2 regions of the Stenotrophomonas sp. 115C5 genome follow, and region 1 is predicted to be linked to the other one. Evidence: predicted binding sites of a transcription regulator. Region 1 holds the regulator's gene; the other holds the start of a gene.
What was found. Region 1 encodes FliA, which starts transcription of late flagellar genes. Its sites were predicted from a motif close to TAAAGTTTNNCNNNCNNNGGCCGATAA; they were not measured.
Positions count from the first base shown of each region.

Region 2: the regulator FliA is predicted to act here: its motif matches at 4,006-4,032, upstream of AC13FN_RS01645 (GGDEF domain-containing protein).

Region 1 covers NZ_JBSPUQ010000004.1:12,467-23,459, reverse strand. Annotated here, with positions in the region: gene flhB (flagellar biosynthesis protein FlhB) at 1-863, shown strand, start outside; gene flhA (flagellar biosynthesis protein FlhA) at 908-2,968, shown strand; gene flhF (flagellar biosynthesis GTPase FlhF) at 3,114-4,736, shown strand; gene AC13FN_RS06920 (MinD/ParA family ATP-binding protein) at 4,723-5,610, shown strand; gene AC13FN_RS06915 (RNA polymerase sigma factor FliA) at 5,607-6,350, shown strand; gene cheY (chemotaxis response regulator CheY) at 6,408-6,800, shown strand; gene AC13FN_RS06905 (protein phosphatase CheZ) at 6,800-7,405, shown strand; gene AC13FN_RS06900 (chemotaxis protein CheW) at 7,408-9,240, shown strand; gene AC13FN_RS06895 (flagellar motor protein) at 9,342-10,082, shown strand; gene motD (flagellar motor protein MotD) at 10,084-10,993, shown strand, end outside.
Region 2 covers NZ_JBSPUQ010000001.1:341,423-352,415, reverse strand. Annotated here, with positions in the region: gene AC13FN_RS01660 (metallophosphoesterase) at 1-627, opposite strand, end outside; gene AC13FN_RS01655 (winged helix-turn-helix transcriptional regulator) at 701-1,150, opposite strand; gene AC13FN_RS01650 (MFS transporter) at 1,229-2,458, shown strand; gene AC13FN_RS01645 (GGDEF domain-containing protein) at 2,558-3,973, opposite strand; gene AC13FN_RS01640 (TonB-dependent siderophore receptor) at 4,258-6,507, shown strand; gene AC13FN_RS01635 (cation diffusion facilitator family transporter) at 6,650-7,630, shown strand; gene nfi (deoxyribonuclease V) at 7,669-8,343, opposite strand; gene gpmA (2,3-diphosphoglycerate-dependent phosphoglycerate mutase) at 8,438-9,187, shown strand; gene AC13FN_RS01620 (hypothetical protein) at 9,224-10,009, opposite strand; gene AC13FN_RS01615 (M13 family metallopeptidase) at 10,120-10,993, shown strand, end outside.

The DNA.
Region 1 (10,993 bases):
TCATGCTGGTGATCGCACCGCTGGTGCTGGTCTGCCTGCTGGCCAGTTTCGTCGCACCGCTGGTGATGGGTGGCCTGCGCTGGTCGCAGAAGGCGTTGCTGCCCGACATCAACCGCATGAACCCGATGAGCGGGCTCAAGCGCCTGTATGGCCCGGAGGCCATCGCCGAGTTCACCAAATCGCTGCTGCGCGTGGCCTTCGTCGGTGTTGCTGCCGGGATGGTGGTCTGGACCGGCTTCGACACCCTGCGCGGGCTGATCCACCACCCGCTGGAGACCGCCATCACCGACGGCCTCGGCTTCACCCTGCGCCTGCTGCTGGCCACAGCCGGCGCCATGCTGGTGCTGGCCGCCATCGACGCGCCGTACCAGCGCTGGAACTGGATGCGCAAGCTGAAGATGACGCGTGAAGAGCTGCGCCGGGAAATGAAGGAAAGCGAGGGCAGCCCCGAGGTCAAGGGCCGCATCCGCCAGCTGCAGCAGCAGATGGCCAACCGCCGGATGATGGAAGCGGTACCCACCGCCGACGTGGTGGTGGTCAACCCCACCCACTACGCGGTGGCCCTGAAGTACGAAGGTGGTGCCATGAACGCCCCGACCGTGGTTGCGCTGGGCGTGGACGAGACCGCCCTGCGCATCCGTGAAGTGGCCGACGGCAACAAGGTCGCGATCGTCTCCGCCCCGCCTTTGGCACGCGCCTTGTATCGGGAAGGCCAACTCGGAAAGGAAATCCCCGTGAGACTGTATTCGGCCGTCGCCCAGGTCCTGTCATACGTCTACCAGCTGCGCGCCTGGCGCACTGGCCCGATGCCGGACGCCCCGCACATCCAGGTGGATGAATTCGGCAAGGGAGGCCGCCCGTGAGCGCCCAGCCCTCCACCGGTTTCAACACCCGCCGCGCCCTGGAAATGATCCGTCAGGGCCTTGGCGCACCGCTGATCGTGCTGGCCCTGCTGGCCATGGTCGTGGTGCCGCTGGCCGCGCCGGTGCTCGATGCGCTGTTCACCTTCAACATCGCCATCTCGCTGATGGTGCTGCTGGCGGTGGTCTACGTGAAGCGCCCGCTGGACTTCACCATCTTCCCGATCGTGCTGCTGATCACCACCATGCTGCGGCTGGCACTGAACGTGGCGTCCACCCGCGTCATCCTGCTCAACGGCCAGAACGGCCACGACGCCGCGGGCAAGGTCATCGCCGCCTTCGGCGAATTCGTGATCGGCGGCAACTACGCGGTCGGCATCGTGGTGTTCGCGATCCTCACCATCATCAACTTCGTGGTCATCACCAAGGGCGCCGGCCGCGTCTCGGAAGTGACCGCGCGCTTCATCCTGGACGCCATGCCGGGCAAGCAGATGGCGATCGACGCCGACCTCAACGCCGGTTTGCTGACGCGTGAAGAAGCCAAGCTGCGCCGTGAAGAAGTCCGCGAGGAAGCCGACTTCTACGGCGCGATGGACGGCGCCAGCAAGTTCATCCGCGGCGACGCCATCGCCGGCATCCTGATCCTGTTCATCAACATGCTCGGCGGCCTGGCCGTGGGCGTGCTGCAGCATGGCATGCCGTTCGGCGACGCCGCCGCCACCTACACCCTGCTCTCCATCGGTGACGGCCTGGTGGCGCAGCTGCCGGCACTGCTGGTGTCCAGCGCAGTGGCGATGCTGGTCACCCGCGCCTCGCGTTCGCAGGACATGGCCCAGGCCATGACCGGCCAGGTGTTCGGCCAGTACCGCGCACTGGCGATCACCGCCGGCATCATCGGCGTGGTCGGCCTGGTGCCGGGCATGCCCAACGTCGCTTTCCTGACGCTGTCCGCGATCCTCGGCTTCATCGCCTGGAAGGTCTACCGCAAGGGCAAGACCGCCGCCACCGATCCGGCAGCCGCAGGCAACGACGCCGCCGCACTCAATGCGCTGGGCCGCCCTGCCGCGCCGGCACCAACCGCCGAGCTGAGCTGGGACGAGCTGCGCCCGGTCGATCCGCTGGGCCTGGAGGTCGGCTACCGGCTGATTCCGCTGGTGGACAGCAACCAGGGCGGTGAACTGATGGCGCGCATCAAGGGCGTGCGCCGCAAGCTGACCCAGGACGTGGGCTTCCTGATTCCCTCGGTGCACATCCGCGACAACCTGGAGTTGCCGGCCAATGGTTACCGCGTGCTGGTGCACGGCGTGCCGGTGGCCACCGCCGAGATCCATCCGGACCGCGAACTGGCACTGGACCCGGGCAGTGCGCTCGGCGCGCTGGAAGGCATCGCCGGCAAGGACCCCGCGTTCGGCCTGGATGCCACCTGGATCCAGCCGCACCAGCGCGCCCAGGCCGAAACGCTGGGCTACACCGTGGTCGACCCGGCCACCGTGGTCGCTACCCACCTCTCGCACCTGATCCGCGAACACGCACCTGAACTGCTCGGCCACGAGGAAGTGCAGCACCTGCTGGCCAACCTGGCCAAGAGCGCGCCCAAGCTCGTCGAAGATCTGACGCCAAAGGCTCTGCCGCTGTCGGCGGTGGTGCGCGTGCTGCAGAACCTGCTGGTCGAGCGCATTCCGATCCGCCAGCTGCGCAAGATCGCCGAAGCCCTGGTCGAACACGCGCCGAACAGCCAGGACCCGGCTGTGCTGACCGCCGCCGTGCGCACCGCACTGGGCCGCTTCATCGTGCAGGAGATCGCCGGAATGTCGGCGGAGCTGCCGGTGTTCACCCTCAACCCGCAATTGGAACGTGTCTTGCAGGAGTCCACGCAGGGCAACGGCGCCGCGCTGGAACCCGGACTCGCTGAGCGACTGCACCAGAGCCTGGCCGAATGTGTCAGCAAGCAGGAAGCGCGAAACGAGCCGGCAGTCGTGCTGGTACCGGGCCCGGTGCGCGCCGCGCTGGCGCGCCTGGTCCGCCACAGCGTTCCGTCGCTGTCGGTCCTGGCGTACAGCGAGGTGCCGGAGGACAAGCGCCTGAAGCTGGTCGGAACGATCAGCTGACACCGCTCTCCGATGCGCCAGAAAACAGACACCACTTTCGAACCAACGCAACAGACAGATACCAAGGGGAACCCGCACCGTGCAGACCACCGACCACCCGAGTTCTCCGACCGCCACCCCGCCGTCTTCGTCCCGTGACCACAGCATGAAAATCAAACGATTCGTCGCCGCCGACATGCGCTCGGCCATGAACCTGGTGCGCAAGGAACATGGTCCTGACGCCGTGATCCTGTCCAACCGCCGGATCGAGGAAGGCATCGAGATCGTCGCCGCCGCGAACTATGACGAGAGCGCCGTGCAGCGTGCACTGGAAGCCTCGCGCCGTGACGTCGCTCCGCCGCCGGCGCCCAAGCCGCGCACCGCCGCCGACGCGGTGATCGCCGCCGTCACCCGCCGCCGCAGCAGCACCCCGGCGCCGGAACCGGTCGCCGCCACCACCTCGGCCGTGGCCGCCCTCGCCCGTGCGGCCGTTGGTGCCACCGGCCGCACCCTGGACAGCGCCGACGAGATCGTGCCGACCCGTGGCAGCACTGGCTTTGCCGCCACCCTGGCGCGCGCCGCCGTCAACGAACCGGCGCTGCCGGAACAGATCTTCGCTCCGTACGCTGAAGCCTCCGTTGCACCGGCACCTGCCAACGCTGTGCCGGCCAACCGCGCCCACTTCCAGATCGATCCGCCGCACGAGGCGCATCACGAAAGCCCGGCACCGGCTGTGCAGCCGCCACCGCTGCCGACCGCTGCTGTGGCTGATGTGCAGCCCGGGATCACCGCCAGCGAACCGGCACCGGCTGAAGCCAGTGACGAAACCAGCCCGGCACCGGTACTGGCCCCGGCACCGACGCTGACCGTGGTTGCCCAGGACGACGCCGAGATCCGCCAGCTGCGCCAGGAAGTGGCCGGCATGCGCCATGTGATCGAGCGCGAAATGAACCGCTTCACCGACGAGCGCCTGCGCGGCTGCCCGGTGCGCGCTACTGCGCTGGACCTGATGGACGAGTACGGCTTCGACGCCGGCCTGGCCCGCGACGTGGCCATGCAGATCCCGCTGGAGACCGAGGCTCACCGCGGCCGCGGCCTGATGCTGGGGCTGATCTCGCGCAAGCTGCCGATCGCCCCGGTCGACCCGCTGGAGGAAGGTGGCGTGATCGCCCTGGTTGGCCCGACCGGCGCCGGCAAGACCACCACCATCGCCAAGCTGGCCTCGCGCTTCGCCGAGAAGCACGCGCCGCGTGATGTGGCCCTGGTCACCACCGACACCACCCGCATCGGTGCCCGCGAGCAGCTGTACGGCTACGGCCGCCAGCTCGGCATCGCGGTGCACGAGGCCAACAGCGGCACCGACCTGGACCAGCTGCTGGAACGCCTGAAGGACTACAAGCTGGTACTGATCGACACCGCCGGCCTGGGCCCGCGCGACCGCGCACTGGCCGCCCAGCTGCAGTGGCTGCGCGCCGCCCGCCAGGTCCGCACGCTGCTGGTGCTGCCGGCCAATACCAGCTTCGGCGACATGGACGAGGTGGTCCGCCGCTTCGGCGCTGCCAACCTGCAGGGCCTGGTACTGAGCAAGCTGGACGAGACCGGCCGCTTCGGCAATGCCCTGTCGGTGGCCGTGGACCACGCCCTGCCGATCACCTGGGTGACCGATGGCCAGGACGTTCCGGAGGACCTGCACCGGGCCAGTGCAGCCAATCTCGTACTTCGCCTTGAAGATTTGCGCCGCGCGGCCGATATGCCCTGCAACCCGGAGTTGAACCATGCCGTCGCGTGAGTACGCCAAGCTGACCAAGACCTTCCCGCTGTCGGCCACCCGCAGCGAGCCGCTCGGCCCTGTGCGCACCATTGCCGTCACTGGCGGCAAGGGCGGCGTGGGCAAGACCAACGTTTCGGCCAACCTGGCCGTGGCGCTGGCTGGCATGGGCAAGCGCACGCTGCTGCTGGACGCCGACCTCGGCCTGGCCAACATCGACGTGATCCTGGGCCTGAACCCCACCTTTACCCTGGCAGACCTGGTCGCCGGCCGCTGCACGCTGGATGACGTCATCGTCGAAGGCCCGAACGGCGTGCTGGTGGTCCCGGCCGCATCTGGCCGCCGCCACATGGCCGAACTGGCCCCGGCCGAGCACGTCGGCCTGGTCAACGTATTCTCCGAGCTGGAACGCGAACTGGACATCATGGTGGTCGACACCGCCGCCGGCATCACCGATGGCGTGCTGACCTTCTGCCAGGCCGCGCAGGACACCGTGGTGGTGGTCTGTGACGAGCCGGCCTCGATCACCGACGCCTACGCGCTGATCAAGGTGCTGTCGCGCGAGCGCGGCGTGGACCGCATCCAGGTGGTTGCCAACATGGTACGCGACCCCAACGAAGGCCGCGTGCTGTACGAGAAGCTGACCCGCGTGTGCGAGAAGTTCCTTGCCGATGTCTCGCTGAACTACCTGGGCTGCGTGCCGCAGGATGACTGGCTGCGTCTGTCGGTGCAGCGCCAGCAGCCGGTGGTGAAGGCCTACCCGTCCAGCCCGGCCGCGCTGGCGATCACCGAGATTGCCCGCCGCACCGCACGCTGGCAGGCGCCGACCGAACCGCGTGGCGGCGTCGAGTTCTTCCTCGAGCGTATCCTCAAGCAGCGCGGGGTGGCCGCATGAAAGGCGCAGCCCAGTACCGGGAAGTCCAGCGCACGGCGGCCAACGAGGTCATCGCCCAGCATTCGGACCTGGTGCGGCGCATCGCCCACCACCTGGCCGCACGCCTGCCGGCAAGCGTCGAGGTCGACGACCTGATCCAGGCCGGCATGATGGGGCTGATCGAAGCCTCGCGCAGCTATGACGCCGACCAGGGTGCTTCGTTCGAGACCTACGCCTCGATCCGCATCCGCGGCTCGATGATCGATGAGATCCGCCGTGGCGACTGGGTGCCGCGCTCGGTGCACCGCCGTGCACGTGATGCCGCCGCCACCATCCGCCGCCTGGAACAGAGCAGTGGCCGTGCCGCCAGCGCCACCGAAGTGGCCGCCGCGATGGAGATGCCATTGCCCGAGTACCTGCGGCTGATGGAAGACGCTGCCCGTGGCCAGGTACTGAGCCTTGAATCGCGCATCGAGGACCAGGGCGAGCTGGACACCGTAGCCCAGGGCGGCCCAACCCCGCAGCAGGTGCTGGAGCGCGGCGAGTTCGGTCGCGAGCTGGGCAAGGCCATCGGCCACCTGCCCGAGCGCGAACAGCTGGTGCTCTCGCTGTACTACGAGCAGGAACTGAACCTGAAGGAGATCGGCGCGGTGCTCGGTGTGAGCGAGTCGCGGGTCTGCCAGATCCACGGCCAGGCGGTACTGCGCCTGCGTGGCCGGCTGAAGCTGTTCGAGGCCGCCGACGCCGGCCTCGAAGAATGAACATCCCCGAGGCGGCTGCCCCCGGCCGTCCGGAATGAACAACAAAGGAATTCTGCTTTGAACAAGAACATGCGCATCCTGATCGTCGACGACTTCTCGACCATGCGTCGAATCGTCAAGAACCTGCTGGGCGATCTGGGCTTCACCAATACCGCCGAAGCCGAGGACGGGCATGCCGCGCTGTCGCTGCTGCAGAGCCAGCCGTTCGATTTCGTGGTGACCGACTGGAACATGCCGGTGATGACCGGCATCGAGCTGCTGAAGGCGATCCGCGCCGACGCCAAGCTGAAGACGCTGCCGGTGCTGATGGTCACCGCCGAAGCCAAGCGCGAGCAGATCATCGAAGCCGCCCAGAGCGGCGTGAACGGCTACATCATCAAGCCGTTCACCGCGCAGACGCTGGAAGAGAAGCTGGGCAAGATCTTCGAACGCCTGGCGGCCAGCGCCTGATGGATACCACGGTCGACAAGAACGCCCTCGCCCTGCGCCTGCAGGAGGCCTTGGACGCGCTGGAGTCCGGTGACGAAGCCGCCTGGCGGCAACGCATCGACGGACTGGTCGCGCTGCGCACGCAGCCGATGATGAGCGGTCTTTCGCGGCTGGCCCGCGAGCTGGGACAGGCGCTGGGTGAACTGCCGACCGTGCCGAGCGAAGCCGGCGAGCTGGACGATGCCTGCGCGCGCCTGGACCACGTGGTGGCGATGACCGAACAGGCCACGCACCGCACCCTGGACCTGGCCGAGGAATGCCGCAACCTGACCGAACAGCTGCGCGCCGAAGGCCTGCAGCCGGGCCAGGACGCGCAGCTCGAGCGCATCCGCCACAACCTGACCGAGATCGCCCTGACCCAGAGCTACCAGGACCTGACCGGGCAGATCATCCGTCGCGTGGTCGGCATCGTCCGCCGCGTGCACGAAGGCTTCGGCGCGCTCGGCCTGCCGCCGGAACAGCATCGCTCCGACCCGGAACTGGCCGGGCCGGCACTGAAGGGACTGGACCGCCACGCGGTCTCGCAGAACGACGCCGACGACCTGTTGTCGGATCTGGGGCTGTAAGCATGAGCGCGGTATCCGACGACATCACTGCCGATTTCATCATCGAGGCACAGGAAATCCTGGATCGCCTCGGCGAACAGCTGGTGTCGCTGGAGCAGGCACCGCAGGACAGCGATCAGCTCAACGCGGTGTTCCGCGGCTATCACACGCTCAAGGGCGGCGCCGGCTTCCTCGGCGTCACCGCCATGGTGGAGCTGTGCCATGCCGCTGAAGAAGCGCTGGGCGCCGCGCGTGCCGGCCAGGCAGTGCTGCAGGCCCATCACTTCGACGCGGCCCAGCAATCGCTGGACTACCTGCAGTCGATGCTGGATGCAGTTTCCTCCGGCACCGAGCCGGGCTATGCGCCGCCGGACCTGATCGCCCAGTTCGACGTGCACGGCGGTGCCGTGGCGGCACCCGCCGCCGCAGCAGCACCCGCCGCGGGTGGCAGCGACCTGATCACCGACGACGAATTCGAGGCCCTGCTCGACCAGCTGCATGGTGGCAACGCGCCGACCGCGGTCGCACCGGCGAAGAAGGCCGACGACGGACTGATCAGCGAAGACGAGTTCGAAGCCCTGCTCGACCAGCTGCACGGTGGCGCCGCACCGGGCACCAAGCCTGCTGCCGCCGTGGCACCGGCGCCGGTTGCAGCCCCGCGCCCGGTCGCCACACCGGCACCGGTGGCAAAGCCGGCCGCCAAACCGTTGGCCGAGGCCGAACATACCGTACGCGTAGACACCAAGCGCCTGGACGCGATCGTCAACCTGATCGGCGAACTGGTGCTGTCACGCAATCGGCTCAAGACCCTGCGTGCACGCCTGCGCGATGAAGAGCTGGACCGCGCCGTGTCCACACTGGACATCGCCACGGCCCGCCTGCAGTCGGCGGTGATGCGTACCCGCATGCAGCCGGTGGGCAAGGTGTTCTCCCGCTTCCCCAAGGTGGCCCGCGACGTCGCCCGCTCGCTGAAGAAGGAAGTGGACCTGGAACTGATCGGCGCCGAGACCGAGCTCGACCGCAACCTGGTCGAAGCGCTGGCCGACCCGCTGGTGCACCTGGTCCGCAACGCCATCGACCATGGCGTGGAAATGCCCGACCTGCGCGAGGCGCAGGGCAAGCCGCGGATGGGCCACGTGCGGCTTTCGGCGCAGCAGGAAGGTGACTACGTCAGCATCGAGGTGCAGGACGATGGCGCCGGCATCGACCCCGAAAAGCTGCGTGCCAAGGCACGCGAGAAGGGCCTGATCGATCCGGAAGCGGCCGCGCGCCTGAGCAGCGAGGAATGCCTGCACCTGGTGTTCCTGCCTGGCTTCTCGACCAAGCAGCAGGTCACCGACATCTCCGGCCGCGGCGTCGGCATGGACGTGGTGCAGTCACGCATCCGCGAACTGAGCGGCCAGATCCAGATCCAGTCGGAGCTGGGCCGTGGCAGCCGCTTCCTGATCCGCGTGCCGCTGACCCTGGCGATCCTGCCAACCCTGCTGGTGCAGGCCGGCGAGGACGTCTACGCGCTGCCGCTGGCGCGCGTGATGGAAGTGCTGCACGCACCGCGCACGTCGCTGGGCTGGTTCGATGGCCGTGCCGTGCTCGACCGCCGCTCGCACACCCTGCCGCTGGTCGATCTGCGCCAGTGGCTGGATGTGACGCCGGCCGCCTCGCCCCTGCTGACCATCGTGGTGCTGCAGGCCGGCGAAGCGCGCTTCGGGCTGGTCGTGGACCAGGTGCGCGGGCGCGAGGAAGTGGTCATCAAGCCGCTGCCGAAAGCCCTGCGCGGCCTGCGTGGTTATGCAGGTGCAACCTTGATCGGCGATGGTCGCATGGCCCTGATCCTGGACGTGGACGGACTGCGATGACCCCCGCCGGGCGTCGCCCGGCGACCCGAAAACTGTGACTACCGTCTGTACGCGATCTACCGGTGTCTCAAGTCCCATTCATACACGCCGATACCGGAACCATGGATAGACTCAGCCTCATTGGACTCTTTCTCGCCCTGGCCTCGCTGGTCGGTGGCAGCATCCTCAAGGGCGCCGGCCTGGCGTCGTTGTGGTCGCCTGCGGCGTTCGTGATCGTCATCGTCGGCACCGTCGCCGCGATCCTGCTGCATACCTCGCCGGCGGTGTTCAAGCATGCGTTCAAGATCGTGCGCTGGGTCGTGCGCCCGCCGCACAGTGATCGCCGCGAACTGATCCAGCAGATCGTCGAGTGGAGCAACATCGCCCGCCGCCAGGGCCTGCTGGGCCTGGAGTCGCAGGTGGAAGCGCAGCAGGACCCGTTCCTGCGCAAGGGCCTGCAGCTGCTGGTCGATGGCGTTGAACCCGAATCGATGCGGCACATGCTGGAAATCGAACTGGGCAGCCAGGAGCATCAGGACCAGGCCGGCGCCAAGGTCTTTGAAGCGATGGGCATCTACGCACCGACCCTCGGCATCATCGGCGCCGTGCTCGGCCTGATCGCGGTGATGAAGAACCTGGCCGACCCGAGCAAGCTCGGCCACGGCATCGCCGCAGCGTTCACCGCCACCATCTACGGCATCGCCTCGGCCAACCTGCTGTTCCTGCCGGTGGCCGCCAAGCTCAAGAGTGTGATCTCGCACAACACCCGCGACCGCGAAATGGTCATCGAAGGCCTGATCTCGATCGCCCAGGGCGAGAACCCGCGCAACATCGAAACCAACCTTTCCGGCTTCCTGCACTGACATGGCCCGCCGCAAGCACCACGAAGAGCACGCCAACCATGAAGCATGGGCGATCCCCTATGCCGACCTGATGACGCTGCTGCTGGCCTTCTTCGTGGTCATGTATGCGATTTCCTCGGTCAACGAGGGCAAGTATCGGATCATGGCCGACGCGCTGACCGATGCCTTCGGTGGCGCACCGCGCACCATCAATCCGGTGCAGGTGGGTAACAAGCAGGTGCAGGGTGGCGGCTGGGACAGCCCCTCGGTGATCAAGTCCGGCACCAAGATCGGGCCCTCGGCGCCTGCGCCCTCGCACGACCCGACCCTGCTGCCATCGATGGCCTCGCAGATGCGCATGCCGGTGTCGGTGCACAACCAGGAGCAGATCGCGCGGGCCGAGCGCCAGCTCAACAGCATCGCCGACCGCCTTACCGCTGCACTGGCGCCGTTGATCGACCGCGGCATGATCAGCGTGCGCCGCACCGAGCTGTGGATCGAAGTCGAGATCAACAGCGACATCCTGTTCCCCACCGGCTCGGCCGCGCTGGACGTGCATGCACGGCAGACCCTGGCCAGCCTGGCCGAGGTGCTGCGTGACGTGCCCAACAGCGTGCGCGTGGAAGGGCACACCGACAATGTACCGATTGCTACCGCCACCTTCCCTTCAAACTGGGAACTGTCGGCCGGCCGCGCGGCCAGCGTGGTGCACCTGTTCGCCGACCAGGGCGTGCAACCGTCGCGGCTGGCGATGGTCGGCTACGGCCAGTTCCGCCCGCGCGAAGAGAACGACAGCGCGCAGGGCCGCAACCGCAACCGTCGGGTGATGGTCATCATCCTGGCCGACACCTCGCATTCGGTGGACCCGCTCGGCCAGCGCCTGAACGCAGCCACCGGCGCCACCCAAAGCACCGACACCGAGCAAGCCGCGG
Region 2 (10,993 bases), on a different contig from region 1:
CTGAGGGTAGCTGCGCCCCAGCAGCTGGGCACTGCGCAGGTACTTCGGATTGACGTAGCGCAGGTCGTCGTACAGCACCATGGTCTCGTGGTTGCCGAGCACGAAGTGCACTGCGCCACCGGCGGCGGCCGCCTGCTGCTGCAGGCCATACAGCAGCCAGAACGCCTCGGTCACCTGCGGGCCACGGTCGAACACATCGCCGGCGATGACCAGGGTGTCCTTGCCCAGCGCCCAGCGGTCCTGTGCGTCGATGACCTGGTGGGCGCGCAGCAGGCGCACCAGCAGCCGGTACTGGCCGTGGATGTCGGACAGCGCAACGATGCGCGGCACGGCCGGCAGCACGGAGATCGAAGGTGCATTGGGTGCAGCCACGTGCACGCTGTGTTCGTAGCCGCAGCGCGGGGCGATATCGGTACCTGCTGCCCCGGAGGCAAGCGTGTGCGACTCGACCTTGTCGTCGCAGATCCATCTGGCCTGCAACTGGTTGCCCTGGCGGAACACATAGGGGCCATCGGCCTGCACGTGGTCGGCGGGCGCGGCAACCTCGCGGGCCTGCGTGGCTGCTGTGGCGCAGGCCAGCAGCGGCAACAGCAGGGCGGTCAGCAGGGAAGGGCGATAGCGCGACATCGGCGGCATCCAGCGGCGGAAAAACCCGATGCTAACCGGCGCGGGCGTTCGTCGGTGTGCGCGAATGGGCGTGTCAGGCGTCGCGCCCGTCGTCCTTGAGCTTGCGCACGCGGGCGGCGGCGGGCTGGAGCGGCTGGCCGTCGCGCCCACGTGGCTGCATGTAGGGCAGCGGCCGCCGCGTCGCCAATTCGATCAGCTGTGAATGGGCTTCGCCCGTACCGAAGCGATGGCGCTCTCCCCACTGGCGCAGCGCGACCAGCAGCGGGAACAGTTCCTGGCCGGCGGCGGTGAGCACGTACTCCTGGTAGGCCGATCCATCGGAGGCCGGCCGCAGCTGCAGGATGCCGGCCTCGACCAGCCGGCGCAGGCGGTCGCTGAGGATGTTGCGCGCCGCGCCGAGGCTGCGCTGGAAATCACCGAAGCGGGTGATGCCGTCGAACGCGTCGCGGATCACCAGCAACGCCCAGCGGTCACCGAGCAGGTCGGCACTGCGGGCTACAGGACAGGGGCTGTCGGTGCGCATGCTGGGTATCTCCGAATGTGGTTGCAGTTTAAAACCAATGGCGATAGCCTGCACCCGGTTTCAAATTGCAACTACAAGATGAGTGCCGCATCTCTTCCCCGTCCGCTGCTGGTCCTGCTTGCGGTTGCCGCCGGCGCCAGCGTTGCCAATGTCTACTACGCTCAGCCGCTGCTGGATCAGCTTGCACGCGCCTTTGCACTGGACCGGGCCGTGGCCGGCGCGGTGCTGGCGGCCACCCAGGCCGGCAGCGTGCTGGCGTTGCTTGGCCTGCTGCCGCTGGCGGACCGCGGTGACCGGCGACGCCTGCTGCGGCTGCAGCTGATCGCACTGGTGCTGGCCCTGTTGTGGCTGGCGGCGTCGCGCACGGCGAGCTGGCTGTTGTCGGGCATGCTGCTGGCCGGATTGCTGGGCACGGCGCTGACCCAGGGCCTGATCGCCTACACCGCCACGCTGGCACCGCCCGAGCAGCGCGGTCGCATGGTTGGCGTGGTGCAGGGCGGAGTGTTCATCGGCCTGCTGCTGGCGCGCGTGGTGTCGGGTACGGTGGCGGCGGCCTTTGGCTGGCAGAGGGTCTACCTGCTGTCCGCGGTGGTGATGGCGGCATTGGCGGCGCTGCTGTGGCGGCGCTTGCCCGCAGTACCGGTGCCGTTGGTCCCTCCACGCTGGCGCGAGCTGCTGGGCTCGATGCTGGGCTCGATGCTGGGCATGCTGCGCCGGAATCGGACGCTGCGCGAGCGCGGGCCGCTGGCGGTGCTGCTGTTTGCCGGCCTCAACGTGTTCTGGGCGGCGGCACCCTTGCCGCTGTCGGCACCGCCGCTGCACTGGTCGACCGCAGCCATCGGCGCGCTCGGCCTGGCCGGCGTGGTCGGTGCGTTGATGGCGGCGCGGGTCGGGCACTGGATGGACTGCGGTTTCGCACATCGGGTCAGCCTCGGCGCGCTGCTGCTGATGCTGGTCGCGTGGTGGCCGCTGCTGGGCCTGCCGCAATCGCTGTCCTTGCTGCTGCTGGGTGTGGTCGTGCTCGACCTCGGCGGCCAGGCACTGCATGTTTCGAACCAGGCATTGCTGCTGCGTGCACCGGCAGAACAGCATGGGCGCCTGGTGGCTTTGTACATGCTGTTCTATGCGGTGGGCAGTGGTGCAGGAGCGGCGGCGGGGCCCTGGATGCAGGTGCGGCATGGCTGGCCCGCAGTGTGCCTGCTGGGGGCAGGCATCGCGTTGCTGGCGCTGCTGTGGTGGGCAGCATGGTGGGTGGTGGCGGTGAAAGCAGCGGCTGACGTTGGTGTCGGTGGCGTCGGCTGTCGGTAGCGTCGACCGTTGGTCGACTGCTCTTGCCGCGGAGCGCGAGAAGCCAGCGCTCCGCGCGATAGTCGACTGGCAGTCGACTCTGGTGCCTGCCGCGCGGCGTTACCGCTGCAACGCACGCCGCCCGGGGGCTTCCTGCAATGCCTCGCTGGCCACCACCACGCGGTTGCGGCCGCTGCGCTTGGCTTCGTACATCGCGGCGTCGGCACGTGCCATCAGCCGCTCGTAATCCGGATGACCATCGTGACCGGCCACGCCGATGCTGGCGGTCAGTTCCAGCACCTGGCCATTGGCCAGCGCTACCGGCGACTGTGCGATCTGCCGGCGCAGGCTCTCGGCGATCACGGTCGCCTGCGATTCGCTGGCGGCCACCAGCACCACCACGAATTCTTCGCCGCCATAGCGGAACAGGTAGTCGCTGCCACGCGTGAGCTGGCCGAGCAGGCCGGCCACGTGCTGCAACGCGCGGTCGCCGGCATCGTGGCCATGGCCGTCGTTGATTGCCTTGAAATGATCCAGGTCGAGCAGCAGCAGCGAGAACGGTGTGCGGTTGCGCGTGGCCAGCTCGATTTCCCGGCGCAGCACTGTAGGCAGGAAGCGACGGTTGAGCAGATTGGTCAGCGCATCGCTGCCGGCATCCAGTTCGCCGATGCGCTCGAACAGCAGTGTCATCAGGGTGCGGATGGCAGCCAGATCCTCGCGGATGGCCGGCAGTACCGCCAGTCGCTGCGCCGGTGCATCGCCGCTCGCGCGCTGCAGGTGGCCGTCAATGCGGGCCATCAACTGGCCCACCTGCTGCGTTTCGCTGCTTTCGCCGAAGCTGGGGATGCCCTTATGGGTGAACCACAGGCCGAACTCCGAGGTGGCCAGGCTGGCGTTGTCGCTGGCCTGCACATGACCGGCGAGTGCGTACAGCAGGGCGTTCTCCCAGTCCAGCAGCAGTGCGCGTTGACGCTCGCGTTCCGTACCGACGTTCTGTACCAGCGAGAACAGCCGGTAGGCGGCGTCGGCACGGGTGGAGCGCTCGCGCGCATGGGTGTAGGCCAGGGTCATGCCTTCCATGGCGATGTCCATGATCGCGCTGAGGCAGTCGATGGCGGCGAACGCGGTCGCGCTGTCGGGCGCGTCGTCGCGCAGGCGCACGAACAGCTCGTGCTTGAGCACGCGCGCACCGCGGGTGACCAGGTCGACCGGGATGCCGACCCGCGCGTGTACGTCGCCGATCACCCGCTGCGAGGCGACGGTGGTGGCGATGCCGGAGGCGTCGGTGGTCAGCAGTTGCACCAGCCAGCGCTGCATGGCCGGCTGCAGGCGCTGCTTGACCTGGTCGTGGGACAGGAAGCGGCGTGCACGCCCGTCCTGCAGCAGCACTTCGTAAAAGCGCTGGGCCAGCGCGGGTGGGGCATCGGTGGCAGCGGCCCTGAGCAGCGCGGTGGCGGCAGGGCCGGCCTGCAGCAGGTAATGCTGCCAGGCCTCGGCCAGCGGCTGGCTGGCATCGTCCAATTGGGGTGGTTCCACGTCGATCTCTGACTGCGTACGGCAAACCACGGGTATCGGCCGCGGCGGCGTACGGTTGATGGCGGGTTAGCCGGCCAGTTTACGCGCGGTGCAGGGTTGCACGGTGCGCAAACCACATCGGCGCCGCTGCGGCAATGAGTGAACGCATTTGAGAATCACTCGCATTGGTGGGAGAATGCGCGCACGGAACGGGCTGCAGGTGCCTGCAGGACTGCTCCGCCTCCCTCGTCGTTGCCTCAAGCCCTTTGCCAGAGGCCCCGTAGCCCTGCCAGAAGGTCCTGATCATGTCTCCTGCCGTTGTCCTTTCGCCGCGCCCGCTGGCGCTTGCCGTTGCCGCCCTGCTGGCGGGTAGCGCCCTGACCGCCCAGGCCGAAACCGACGCCACCGATATCGACACGGTGCACGTCACCGCCTCGCAGATCGCGCGCCAGGCACTGGGTACCTCGACCATCACCGCCGAGGACATCGCCCGGCGCCCGCCGGCCAACGACATCGCCGAACTGCTGCGCACCATGCCCGGCGTCAACCTGACCGGCAACAGTGCCTCGGGCCAGTACGGCAACAACCGCCAGATCGATCTGCGCGGCATGGGCCCGGAAAACACCCTGATCCTGGTCGATGGCAAGCGCATCGGCGCACGCGATGCGGTGCGCATGGGGCGTAGCGGCGAGCGTAATACCCGCGGTGACACCAACTGGGTGCCAGCGGAAATGATCGAGCGCATCGAAGTGCTGCGCGGACCGGCAGCGGCACGCTATGGCTCGGGTGCTTCTGGCGGCGTGGTCAACATCATCACCAAGCGCCCGACCGGCGACCTGACCGGTGCGGTCGACCTGTATGGCCTGGTGCCCGAGCACAGCGCCGAAGGCGGCAGCGAGCGCGTCGGCCTGCAGCTGAGCGGGCCGATGACCGACACCCTGTCGTTCCGCCTGTACGGCAATCTCAACAAGACCGACGCCGATTCGCTGGAACTCAACCGTGACTTCGCGACCAATCCGAACGCGGTGCCGCCGGCCGGCCGCGAGGGCGTCAAGAACCGCGACATCAATGCGCTGCTGCGCTGGGACGTGACCGCCAACCAGGTGGTCGAGTTCGAAGCCGGCACCAGCCGCCAGGGCAACATCTATGCAGGTGACCGCGCGGTCAGCACCACCGGCACCTCGACACCGATCGATCTGGGGGCCTTGGCCGAGCAGCAGGCCGAGACCAACCGCATGTACCGCAACACCGGCGCGATCACCCATCGCGGCCGCTGGGGTGATGTGACCTCGCGGGTAACGGCGGCAGTGGAGGCGGTGAACAACTCGCGCATCAACGAAGGCCTGGCCGGTGGCCCGGAGGGCAGCTTCAACGGCACCGACTGGTCGACCTCGCGCCTGCGCAACTACCAACTGGACGGCGAAGTGAGCTTCCCGTCCACGCTGGGCGGCGCCGAGAACATCTGGACGCTGGGCTTCGAGTACCTGGACAGCCGCCTGACCGACCCGTACTCGATGAGCCAGTCCAGCAGCAGCGGCGGCGGCATTCCGGGGCTGTCGGCCGATCGCGCGCGCGGCAAGTCCGATGCGCAGACCACCGCCGTATTCGTCGAAGACAACATCTACCTGGGTGAGCGCTGGATCGTCACCCCGGGCCTGCGCTTCGATCACCACAGCCAGTTCGGCAACAACACCAGCCCCAGCCTCAATGCGCAGTTCCGCATCAACAGCGACTGGGTGGTGAAGGGGGGTATCGCCCGTGCATTCAAGGCACCGAACCTGTACCAGTCGAATCCGGACTATTTGTATTACACCCGTGGCAATGGCTGCCCGAATGCACTGCCGAGCCTGGGCGCCGGCTGCTACATGCGCGGCAACGCGGACCTGAAGGCGGAAACCAGCCTGAACAAGGAACTGGGCATCGAGTGGGCACCGCAGAGCGGCTGGCAGGCGTCGTTGACCTACTTCCACAACGACTACAAGGACAAGATCCAGGCCGGCTACACCCAGATCGGGCTGACCGCCGACACCAAGGGCCGCATCTTCCGCTGGGAGAACGCACCCAAGGCGATCGTGCAGGGGCTTGAAGGCAACCTGGTGATCCCGCTGCTGGGCGAGCAGGGCAGCCGCCTGAAGTGGAGCAACAACTTCACCTACATGGTCGAGAACGAGAACAAGACCACGCGCCAGCCGCTGTCGGTGATCCCGAAGTACACCATCAACACCATGCTGGACTGGCAGGCCACCGACAAGCTGTCGCTGCTGCTGACCGGCACGTTCTACGGCAAGCAGGAACCGGCCACCACCAACATCAACAACGACCCGCGCTGCACCGGCACCTGCGACCCGTCGATCGCACTGCAGGATCGCGGTGCGTACAACATCTGGGGCGTGAGCGCGCGCTACAATGTGACCGAGACGGTCAGCTTCGGCTTTGGCGTCAACAACCTGGCCGACAAGCGCCTGTTCCGCGAGGCCAACAGCAGCGATGCCGGTGCGGCGACCTACAACGAGCCGGGTCGCGCGTACTGGGCCAGCCTGCGCTTCGGGTTCTGACCCCAGGCCGGCGTCGTTCCACGGGGCGCGCCAGGCATGCCTGGCGGCTCCGGACCGGTACGCCTGCAATGTTATAAACATCGTAATAGTCTCCCCCGCCAGCACGGCGTAGCCTGCACCGCATCGCAAAGGAGCTGTTGCCATGGGCCACGACCACGATCACCTGCCATCCGAGATCCGCCACGAGAAACCCTTGTGGTGGGCGCTCGGCCTGACCTCCACCTTCCTCGTCGTCGAGGTGGTGGGCGCGTTCTGGACCAACAGCCTGGCGCTGCTGTCCGACGCGGCGCACATGGCCACCGATGCGCTGGCGCTGATGATCGCGCTGGTCGCGGTACGGCTGAGCCGTCGCCCGCCCGACGCGCGCCGCACCTACGGCTATGCGCGCCTGGAAGCGCTGGGCGCGATGATCAACGGTGCGATGCTGTTCGTGGTCGCCGGGTACATCCTGTGGGAGGCCATTGGGCGTTTCCGCGAGCCGCAGGAGATTGCCTCGTCGGGCATGCTGGTGATCGCCGCGGCGGGCCTGGTCATCAACCTGATCTCGATGCGCCTGCTGCAGGCCGGCAGCGGCGAGAGCCTCAACGTGAAGGGCGCCTACCTGGAAGTGTGGGCGGACATGCTTGGCTCGGTGGCGGTGATTGCGGGTGCGCTGTTGATCAAGTGGACCGGCTGGAAGCCGATCGATCCCATCCTGGCGGTGCTGATCGGCCTGTGGGTGCTGCCGCGCACCTATGTGTTGATGCGTGAGGCGATCAACGTGCTGCTGGAAGGCGTGCCCAAGGGCATGGACGTGGCCAGGGTACGTGACAGCCTGTCCGGCCACGCCGCGGTACTGGATGTGCATGACCTGCACGTGTGGGCGCTTGCTTCCAGCACCCCAGCGCTCACCGCGCACATCGTGATGCGCGACGGCACCGATGCCGATGCGCTGCGCCGTGAACTGGGCGGGCGCCTGCACGATGACTTCGGCATCGAGCACGTGACACTGCAGATCGAAGCGGACCACTGCGGCGAAGCCTGTGGTGAGCCGGTGCCGGCCAAGGGCGGCGAGCACGAGGGCCATGAGGGCCATGACCACGGCGAGGACGCGCAGGGCCATCGCGGTCACGTGCATCGCTGATCGAAGGTGACGCGCGTGCCGGGCGATGCCCGCCGCAGCTATTCGTCCCGTCGCGAGGCCAGCCGATCCGCCAGCCGGGTCGGCTCCGGCAGCCGGTAACCGCGCAGGGTGCGCTGCACCCAGGCCAGCGCGGTATCGGCACTGACCCGATGGCCGCCGGCCACGAACAGCGGCTTGCAGCGCACCTTGCTGCGCAGCACCCAGCCCAGTTGTTCATCGCCATCCAACAGCGGCGTATGTGCACCGGCCTCGGCGCCCGGCTCGACGAACCGGCCCACCAGCTTCGACTTGGCCACGCCGATGCTCGGCAGGTCGGTGACCACGCCCAGATGCGCGGCCACGCCCAGCCGGCGCGGATGGCTGATGCCGTGGCCATCGACGAACACCAGATCCGGCGCCTGCGGCAGCAGCGCCAGTGCCGCCAGCAGCGCCGGCAGCTCGCGGAAACTGAGCAGGCCGGGGATGTAGGGCATCACCGTAGGAATCCGCGCGATCTCCTGCGCCACGGGCTGCAGCGTCTTCGCATCCAGCAGCACCGCCGCGGCGCGGGTGATGGCGCCGTTGTCTTCAAAGCCGACATCCAGCCCGGCCAGCCAGCGCATGTCGCGGGGCAAGCGGTCCTGGCGCTCCACGCGGCCGGCAAGCTGGATCTGCTGCGCGCGGGCAGTGGCGACGCTGCCTTCCCAGCGTCCGGGATCGATCACCGTATTCATTGGCCGCAGCATCGCATGCGCGGCGCCACGGCCCGGTGAGTGGCGCCCGGGGCTACAATGGCGGCCTGCCTTTCCTCGCGTTGGAGACCCTGCAGTGACCCGTAAACTCGTACTGTTGCGCCATGGCCAGAGCCAGTGGAACCTGGACAACCGCTTCACCGGCTGGGTCGATGTCGACCTGACCGAACAGGGGCGCCGGGAAGCGGCCGCCGCCGGTCGCCTGATGCGCGAGGAAGGCCTGCAGTTCGACGTCGCCCACACTTCCGTGCTCAAGCGCGCCATCCACACCCTGCAGGGTGCGCTGGCCGAGCTGGAGCAGGACTGGCTGCCGGTGAACAAGTCCTGGCGGCTCAATGAGCGCCACTACGGCGGCCTGCAGGGCCTGGACAAGGCAGAGACTGCTGCCAAGCACGGCGAAGACCAGGTCAAGGTGTGGCGTCGTTCGTACGACATCCCGCCGCCGGCCATGGACCTGGAAGATCCGGGCCACCCGATCCACGACCGCCGCTACGCCGGCCTGGACCGCAACGCGCTGCCGGGCACCGAATCGCTGGCCACGACCCTGGACCGCGTGCTGCCGTACTGGCACGACGCCATTGCGCCGCAGCTGAAGGACGGCAAGACCGTGCTGGTCACCGCCCACGGCAACTCGCTGCGCGCGCTGTACAAGTACCTCAACAATGTCTCGCGCGAGGAAATCCTCGAGCTGAACATCCCGACCGGCATCCCGCTGCTGTTCGAACTGAACGACGACCTGACGGTGAAGTCGTTCCGCTACCTGGGCGACCCGGAAGCAGCACGCAAGGCTGCTGAGGCCGTGGCCAACCAGGGCAAGGCGAAATAAAGAAGCAGAAGGCCGGCGCAAGCCGGCCTTTCTTCCCTATGATGCTTGGTCTTTGGTGTTTTCGAATAGCTGAGGGAAGCGCTTCTCAAGCGTGATCAAAAGCTCGTGTGCAATTTGCCTCATACATGCCAATTCAGGCCGCCCAGCAAGGGGGCTGGCAATGTCGCCATTTTGGAAAGTCCAGCCAAGAGAGTTGTCTCTGGAAAGCTCCATGTAAGCCTCGTCGAGCTGAGCATCAACATGAGCTCCTCCGTCGGTATTGGCTACCTTCTCTACCAGCTCTCTCCGATTGAAGGTTCTTCCTTTTGAGTCTTTCAAGACGGGTGTGTTCCACCAAGTCTCAAAGGAAACACTTACTGGGCCGTTGGGCGAGAAGCCTGCTGCAATTCTGGGAATGTATGAGCCTCCATCGGCAGAGACCCTGAGTACAACAAGTCCGTGTTCAGCCAGAAGATTTTTCGGGTTAAGCGGCGCGCATGAGCTGTAGAATCTTCCGTTTCGATGTCCCAACTGTTCGAGCAGCGACTGCTGGCGGCCGTGGTGGTTCAGTAGCAATCGAAGTGAAACAGAGATGTATTTGGCTGCGACTTCGATCCCCTGATCATATGAATTGCATGCCAGATTCAGAAGCATAATTTGATCGCCGAGTTCCTTCTCGAGCTCACCTGTGGGTCGAGTGCGGCGAGGTGCCTTGGATGGCTTTTCGTTCTTCATGATTTCTTCCATGTCTAGAATGAATATATCTAGGTGCTTTCCTTTGTTGCAGCAGTGTGCGGCTGGCGGCACGTAGTTGGATGCGACCGGATAACGGGCAATGTTCATGGTGCCACGATAGATTGAGGGTCTGTGACCCTCGGTTACTCGTGACCTTTGGCCGGTCCGTATTGCCGACTTCCCCGGCTACCCTGTGAAATTACCCGCAGGAGAGCCACATGAACGTCCGCAACCTGGTCCCGCTGGGCCTGACCATCGCCATCGCTGCCTCGCTGGCGGCCTGTGGCAAGAACGAAACCGCTCCGGCGGCCAGTGCCGACGCCAAGCCGGCCTTTGACCTGTCGCAGATCAAGACGCCGCTGATCTCGCTCAACAGCGCCGACCTGGATCCGGCCATTTCGGCCTGTACCGACCTCAATGGCTTCGTCAACAGCAAGTGGCTGAAGGCCAACCCGGTGCCGGGCGACCAGACCACCTGGGGCAGCTTCGAGATCCTGCGCGAGCGTTCGTTGGAAGTGCAGCACGCGCTGGTCCAGCAGGCCGCCGCCAGCCAGGCCAAGGCCGGCTCGGTGGAAGCCAAGATCGGTGACATCTGGAAGACCGGCAACGATGAGGCCAAGATCGAAGCGGCCGGCCTGGCACCGCTGCAGCCCCAGCTGGACAAGATCACCGCGCTGAACGACACCGCCGCCATCACCCAGTACCTGCGCGACAGCCAGGCCGAGGGCAAAGGCGTGCTGTTCTCGCTGTTTGCCAATGCCGACTACAAGGATTCGGCCAACGTCATCGCCTACGTCGGCCAGGGTGGTCTCGGCCTGCCGGAGAAGGGCTACTACTTCGACGACGCGCAGGCCAAGATCCGTGACGCCTACGTGGCCTACATCGCACAGGTGCTGACCCTGTCCGGCGTGGATGCTGCACAGGCCGCCGAGCAGGCCAAGGCCGTGATGGCCTTCGAGACCCGCCTGGCCAAGGCCTCGATGTCGCGCATCGAAATGCGTGACCCGGCCAAGCGCTACAACCCGCTCAGCGCCGCAGATGCCGACAAGCTGACCCCGAACTTCAGCTGGACCGCGCTGTTCGACACCCTGA